DNA from 3 places in the Companilactobacillus heilongjiangensis genome. Region 3 is predicted to be linked to each of the others. Evidence: predicted binding sites of a transcription regulator. Region 3 holds the regulator's gene; each other region holds the start of a gene.
The links. The regulator LexA, encoded in region 3, represses DNA repair genes until DNA is damaged. The targets are predictions, from matches to a motif close to CNAACANNTGTTNG.
Positions count from the first base shown of each region.

Region 1 (2,280 bases), 1.2 Mb from region 3:
TTTTCAATTACCGACCTAGTTATGGCATCTTCATTAGTCAATAAATCTGACAATGCCGGTTTTAGTCGGTCATAATAACCTATCATATAAGGATTTTCTTCAGGTGGAACATCCTGTTCTTCCGGAAAACGAATCTTATCTTTGGCGGTCAAAGTAATGCTCTTCAATTTCAAACCTTTGCCAGCCATCAATTCAACCGTTTCTTCAGCAACATGCCGGGTACTCTGCTTGGCGGTTAAATAAAACAATCGTTGAACCTTTTCCTCACCCATAGCCTTGATTGCGGGAAAGAGTGTGGAAATAGTTTTACCAGTTCCAGTTGGCGCTTCAACAAAGAGCCTTTTCTCCAACAAAATTGACTTATACACAGCCGCAGCCATCTCGTGTTGACCAGCTCGAAATTTATCAAAAGGAAACGGCATCTTTTTTATCGAATCATTTCTAGTTTTACGTAATTTGGCTCGTAGAGTAATCCAATATTCATATTCAGTAATCAAGTCTTCGAAAAACTTGTCTAATTCCTCGTGTCCAAGTGTTTGTTCATCTATGGTGACTTCTTCATTGCTAACCTGAAAGTACGTCAGCTGTAACGTTACATGCTTTAATTCAGGGTGTTCTTGCAACAGGATGTAGCCATAGACTTTCACCTGACCCCAATATAACTCCAAGGTGTTGTCACTCAACTCATCGTAAGGTTGATCAGACGTTTTAATTTCTTCAATCAAAGCTTTATCCTTGGTCAAAGTTATCCCATCCGCTCGACCAGAAATAACATACTGATTATCATTCATCGTGACATCAGTTTTTAAATAAACTTCACTTTCATAATCATCATTCTTCGAACGTACTTTTTGGAGTCGACGATGGATTCGGGCACCATTCAGAGCCGTATTCTGACTATTTTTTGTTTCAACTAAATCTCCACTACGTAAAACGAACTCTACCAACTGGCGAATCCCAATCTTAGTCGTCATATACTTTCTCCCTTGCATTAAGTTAGCCGTCTACAGAGCTGAGAACATTTACCTGCTATGCGGACCGGACCGAGCCAAAGTCCGGTCTCGAACCTCGGTTTGAAGCCTTACCAAAGCCCGGTAAGTCTCCAAACTCGCCCGGTGGTGTAATGGCTAAAGCCATAACGCCACACCCACAGCTGGCAAATATTCCCAGCCCTTCCGACTAATTTATTTCATCTTCTATTGATTTAATTCTACTAATAATCTGTTCTTGTAATTTTCATCTTTAATTTTTTTCAATTAACTCATAGTTAAATAACAAAATAATATTACTTATTCAATCTCAAAACATCCAACAAAAACACTAGCCACGGGTTGCGAGGAATGGAGACTGCAGTGAAAGTGGTGATAGGCTGGTGAACTCCCGGCCTCACAGCACAGGACGTATTTTGAGACTTGCTGGTTTTGCAAAGCTCAAAATCGAGGGTCGAGACCGCTCTTTGGCTCGAGCCGATCCCACAGCAGGCTCCATTCCTCGCAACCCGTGGCGGCAAACCCAAACAACTAAATATCATTGTAAAACATGTGTTCGTTTTTGTCTTTAAACATTTTTTTCCAATGACGTTTTCATGAAAAAAATATATAATAAAAGGCACTTAACTACTTGGGGGGAATTAAATTCAATGTCATCTGATACTAAAAACGTCTTACGTGCTTCTCTTTGTGCCGCTCTACATCACAAACCTATTGATAAAATTACAATTAAAGACGTTGTTAGTGAATGTAATTTAACTCGACAAACTTTTTATAATCATTTTTCAGACATTTATGACTTAGTCGAATACTCGGCCAGTCTAGTTGCCAAGGAAGCTCTGGATAACAAATCCGACTACGATAATTGGCAAGAAGGCTTTTATCAGGTCATGGTTCTGATCAAAGATAACCATCGTTTAGCAAAGAACGTTTATCTTTCAGTTTATCGCGACGTTATGCACAAGTATATCTATGAGGTTATCTACAAATACATCATCGAAATTGTGGAAAAACAGGCTATTGGTATGAATGTTGACCAAAAGCATAAAAATTTCATTGCCCACTTTTATACTCTAGCTTTTATCTCGCTTATTTTTGAGTGGGTTAACAACGATATGAAAGAAGATCCGCAAGATATTGTTAATGAACTGGCCGTTTTAGTTCAAGGGGATTTTCAGAAAGCTCTAACAAAATACGCAAAATAAACGAGTTGGACAAAAACAATCAACTTCCAAATGCACGCTAAACAGGGACCGTAATCCGATTTTGATTACGGTCCCTGTTTGGGTTA
Region 1 is NZ_CP012559.1:259,972-262,251, reverse strand. Features, by position in the region: gene JP39_RS01100 (ATP-dependent DNA helicase) at 1-974, opposite strand, end outside; gene JP39_RS01095 (TetR/AcrR family transcriptional regulator) at 1,640-2,194, shown strand.
Region 1: a site for LexA is predicted at 1,063-1,076, ahead of JP39_RS01100 (ATP-dependent DNA helicase). Genes of this name have one in related genera too.

Region 2 (2,280 bases), 340 kb from region 3:
TTTCGGCATAACTTGATTACGACGATTATAAAATTGCAGAATAAATGTCGATAATTCCTCTTCGGGACTATTGATGCAAGCGAAAACTTTCTTTTCACGTTTCATCAATCGAGCTTGTCTAATGAAGAAGATTTGAATTGAAATCCAACCCTTTTCAACATAGTAATTAAAAATATCTCGTGGCGTACTATCATTTGAAATAATCTTCTGCTTTTCAACCGTTGTTTCGATATATTTTATTTGGTCACGCAACTCAGCAGCACGTTCAAATTCCATCGAATCGGATGCTTTTCCCATTCGATCCTCAAGTTGATGCTTAATTTCACCGACATTACCGCCTAAGAAACGTTTAATCTTTTCAATCTGCTCATCATACTGCTCCTTAGGAACTGTCTGGAAACAGGCTCCCAAGCACTGTCCCATATGATAATACAGACAAGGTCGGCCAAGATTTCCCTGACAGCGACGTAATGGATAGACTTTCTGTAAAAAGTTCAGTGTATTAGACGCAGCCCAGACGTTTGGGTAAGGTCCGAAGTAATAGGCACCATCTTTTTTGACCAAACCAGTAATTTCCATTTTAGGATCACGTTCGTTGGTAATCTTAATATAGGGATAACCAGTTCCACGTTTCAACTTGATATTGTAATATGGCTGGTGTTTTTGAATTAGAGTAATTTCCAACAAAAAAGCTTCCTTATCGTTGGAAGTAATGATGGTTTCAAAATCGCGAATTTCTGAGACTAGACGGGCAGTTTTACCTTCATGCGAACTCTTGAAATATGAACGAACTCGATTTTTTAAATTTTTGGCCTTGCCGACGTAGATAATCTTAGAGTTGATATCTTTCATCAGATAACAACCCGGACGTGGTGGCAATAGACTTAATTTATGTTCCAAGTATTCAGTTGCCAAAGCAAACCCTCCCTCAAAATACCTTTAGACTCATTTAATCTTAATTTAAACAATTTAATTGTCAACTAAAATGCAACCATATGTTCTATTATACAATTATTATGATAATAGTTTAAGGGTTTGCCGTCTCCAGGGATTAGAACATTGTACCCGCTCTGCGGACCAGTCCGAGCCACAGTACGGTCTCGAACCTCGGTTTGAAGCCTTACCAAAGTTCGGTAAGTCTCCAAACTCGCCCGGTGGTGTAATGGCTAAAGCCATAACGCCACATCTACAGCGGGTACAATGTTCTAATCCCTTCCGACTAATTTATATCTATATATATGCAATCTATCGAGCAATTTCATTAATTAAATACAGAAAACGATCTGAATTGAAATTTATTGCTTTAATTCTTATACTAATTTGCGTACTAATTAAACTTCCTATCATCTTTAAATATCCTATTCCAGATATTTCGAAGATAAGAAAATGAGAGCTGTATCCAAATGCTTAAAAATTTCAGTATACATAATACATAGTCGTAAGAGCTGAGAAATATTTGTGGGCAGTGAAAGTGATATAAGGACGCTAGTTCTTATATCACCGGGCGACTTTTGAGACGTGGGTTTCGGCTCAAAATCGAGGTTCGAGACCGCTCTTTGGCTCGGGCCGTTCTGGAGACGGCATACTTTAATACCCCCTACACTTCTAAAATAGTTTAAAATAATAGGACAAAAAATTGTCTTTTGTGCTTAAAGGTTCTATAATGTAGTTAAATATAAAGATAACTGAAAGGGGCTGATACCGATGGGCCTAACAGTGAAACGTGAAAGCAATTTTGGCAGTTTATTTGATAAATTTGCCTCTCTTCCCGATGATGTAAAAGAAAACGTAAAACGCGTAGATTCTGCAGATAAGAAATCTTCGAAAGATCAAAAGAATCTTAAAGATAAAAAATAAGCTTCTCTTGTTTAATGTCACTTCTCGTAAGTGAATGAATGCCATTTATTTTTACTATTTCTTTAGTTAAGAACCCTTTTGATAAATGCGAAAGGTCTAAGACTTTTGTCTTAGACCTTTTTTTGCATCCTATTTTAAAATAGTTTGTCGCTATCTTCATTAAAGTTACCACCAACAAATAATACTTGAAAAGCGATTAATAACATTTGTAACGCTGGCATATAGATTAAAATTAACACCCAAATAACAATTTCTGCTCCTACGAATTTCCAGCTCATAAAAGCTCGATATATTTTCATATCTCGAATACTTTGGGAAACTTTATCATAACCTGCACGTTCATTCTCTTTAGCTATTGTGTACGTCAATACAGTGTATGCGAATGACCAAGCAAAATAAACGATAGCATAAAATATCTCAGGT
Region 2 is NZ_CP012559.1:1,146,360-1,148,639, reverse strand. Features, by position in the region: gene uvrC (excinuclease ABC subunit UvrC) at 1-915, opposite strand, end outside; gene JP39_RS12670 (SPJ_0845 family protein) at 1,705-1,857, shown strand; gene JP39_RS05255 (TMEM175 family protein) at 1,992-2,280, opposite strand, start outside.
Region 2: a site for LexA is predicted at 1,102-1,115, ahead of uvrC (excinuclease ABC subunit UvrC). Genes of this name have one in related genera too.

Region 3 (2,280 bases):
TCAATGGGACTGAATTGGCAGGTAAACGCTTAGCTGTCATCGGTTTAGGAAATGTGGGTTCATTAGTTGCCAATGCCGCTTTAGCTTTAGGTATGAAAGTTATTGGTTATGATCCATATTTATCGGCCAATGCCGCATGGAGAATCAACAATCGGGTTAAACGAGTGGACTCAATCAAAAATGCTGTGAAGAATGCTGATTTTGTCACCATCCACGTACCCAAGAATAATGAAACGATTGGATTATTAGGAACGAAAGAAATTACCGAGATGAAAGATGGCGCCGTACTGTTCAACTATTCAAGAATTGGGATTGTCGACAATAAAGCAGCCGTTAAAGCCATTCGCAGTCAAAAAATCAGTCACTATTGTACAGACTTTGGCGAACCAATCATTGCCGACCAAGAAAAAATTACCATCACGCCACACATCGGTGGTTCAACGCTAGAAGCAGAAACAAATGGAGCCGTCCAGGGCGCTAATACTGTCATGAATTACCTTGAAGAAGGCGACACAACACACTGTGTGAATTTACCAAATATGCAAGTACCATTTGAAACAGCGTATCGAGTGACCGTAATTCACCAAAATGTTCCAAACATGGTTGGACAAATAAGTACCCAAATTGCCAATCGAGAAATTAATATCGAAAATATGGCGAATGCTGCCAAAGAAAAGGTTGCGTATACGGTTATTGACGTTGATGATTTGCAAGGAAAGGATCAAGAAGGTTTAATATCAGCATTAGAAGGTATTAAGGAAGTTTATAAGGTACGTGTGATTAAGCACAGATAATGATTATAGTCACAAAATTATGATTTATTAAATATGATTATTTATGACAAATATCTATGCGATAAATTAGTCGGAAGGGAAAAGAATAGTTAGCGGCTGTGATAGTGGCGTTATGGCTTCAGCCATTACACCACCGGGCGTGTTTGGAGACTTACCGGTCTTTGGTAAGGCTTCAAAAACAACCTAAGATTAGTTCTGAGGGAAGATCAATTTCTTCTCTTAGAACTTTTTTTGTACACTGGAGACAAAGTTCGAGACCGCTCTTTGGCTCGGGCCGGTCCGCATAGCAGGTAACTGTTCTTTTCCCTGGAGACGGCAAAACAAAAAACCACCCTTAATTGAGTGGTTTCCTTTTAAAAAATTTGTGAACGATATAATCCAACAACTTTACCAATGATTTCGACGCTGTCTAAAATAATTGGATCCATTGTATCGTTTTCAGGTTGTAGGCGGTAATGTCCATTTTCTTGATAGAATCTCTTACATGTTGATTCAATATCTTCAGTCATGGCAATGATAATTTCACCATTATTAGCAAAATTTTGTTCATGTACAATAACATGATCGCCATCAAAGATTCCAGCATTGATCATACTTTCGCCGTGAATTTCCAACATGAATAATTCACCAGACTCACGAGTAAGATCAGGTGGGATTGGAAAATATCCATCAGGATTTCTTTCAGCGGTAATAGGTTGACCAGCAGCAACGGCACCTAAAATAGGAATTTGTTTGGATTTGATACCAATTGAATTAAGACCAGCACCAGTAAGCTCGATAGCACGGGGCTTTGTGGGGTCTCTTTGGATAAATCCTTTTTTCTCAAGACGAGATAGGTGACCATGAACCGTTGACGTTGAAGAGAGATCTACGGCTTCGCAAATTTCTCTAACAGTTGGCGGATATCCATGTTCATCTAAATAATCATAAATACATTGTAAAATTTGTGACTGTTTAGAGCCTTCAGCTTTTGACATTAGAACACCTCATTGTTAATATCTTAAATAGATTGTATCAAAATTTGAATACAACTTCAAACAAGTGTTCGATTGTATCGAGGGGAATTGAAATAATGAACGAACAAGAAGAATTGCTCAAGAAGATTAACGAACTAGCCCATAAGGCTAAAGACGGCACTATTACTAAGGAAGAAGAAGATCAACAAGCACAATTACGTAAAGAATACTTGAAGAACTTCCGTGCCGCATTTAAGTCTCAATTAGAGATGACACAGGTCTATGATAAAGCAGGAAATGAAGTTACTCCTGAAAAAGTTCGCGAAATTCAACGGAAAAAAGGATTACGTGACGATTAGACTTTCAATTGTCTAACTTTTTTTGTAATATTAATAAGTGTATGGAAAGGGTGAGAACATAAATGGGAATCACAATAGTTGTTGGCGTTATAGCTTTGCTAGTTGGATTAGTTGGTGGTTTCTTCGCTGCCAGATGGTATATGAAGAAATACTTCCAAGACAATCCACCAA
Region 3 is NZ_CP012559.1:1,481,590-1,483,869, reverse strand. Features, by position in the region: gene JP39_RS06730 (phosphoglycerate dehydrogenase) at 1-794, shown strand, start outside; gene lexA (transcriptional repressor LexA) at 1,148-1,771, opposite strand; gene JP39_RS06720 (DUF896 domain-containing protein) at 1,867-2,109, shown strand; gene JP39_RS06715 (YneF family protein) at 2,172-2,280, shown strand, end outside.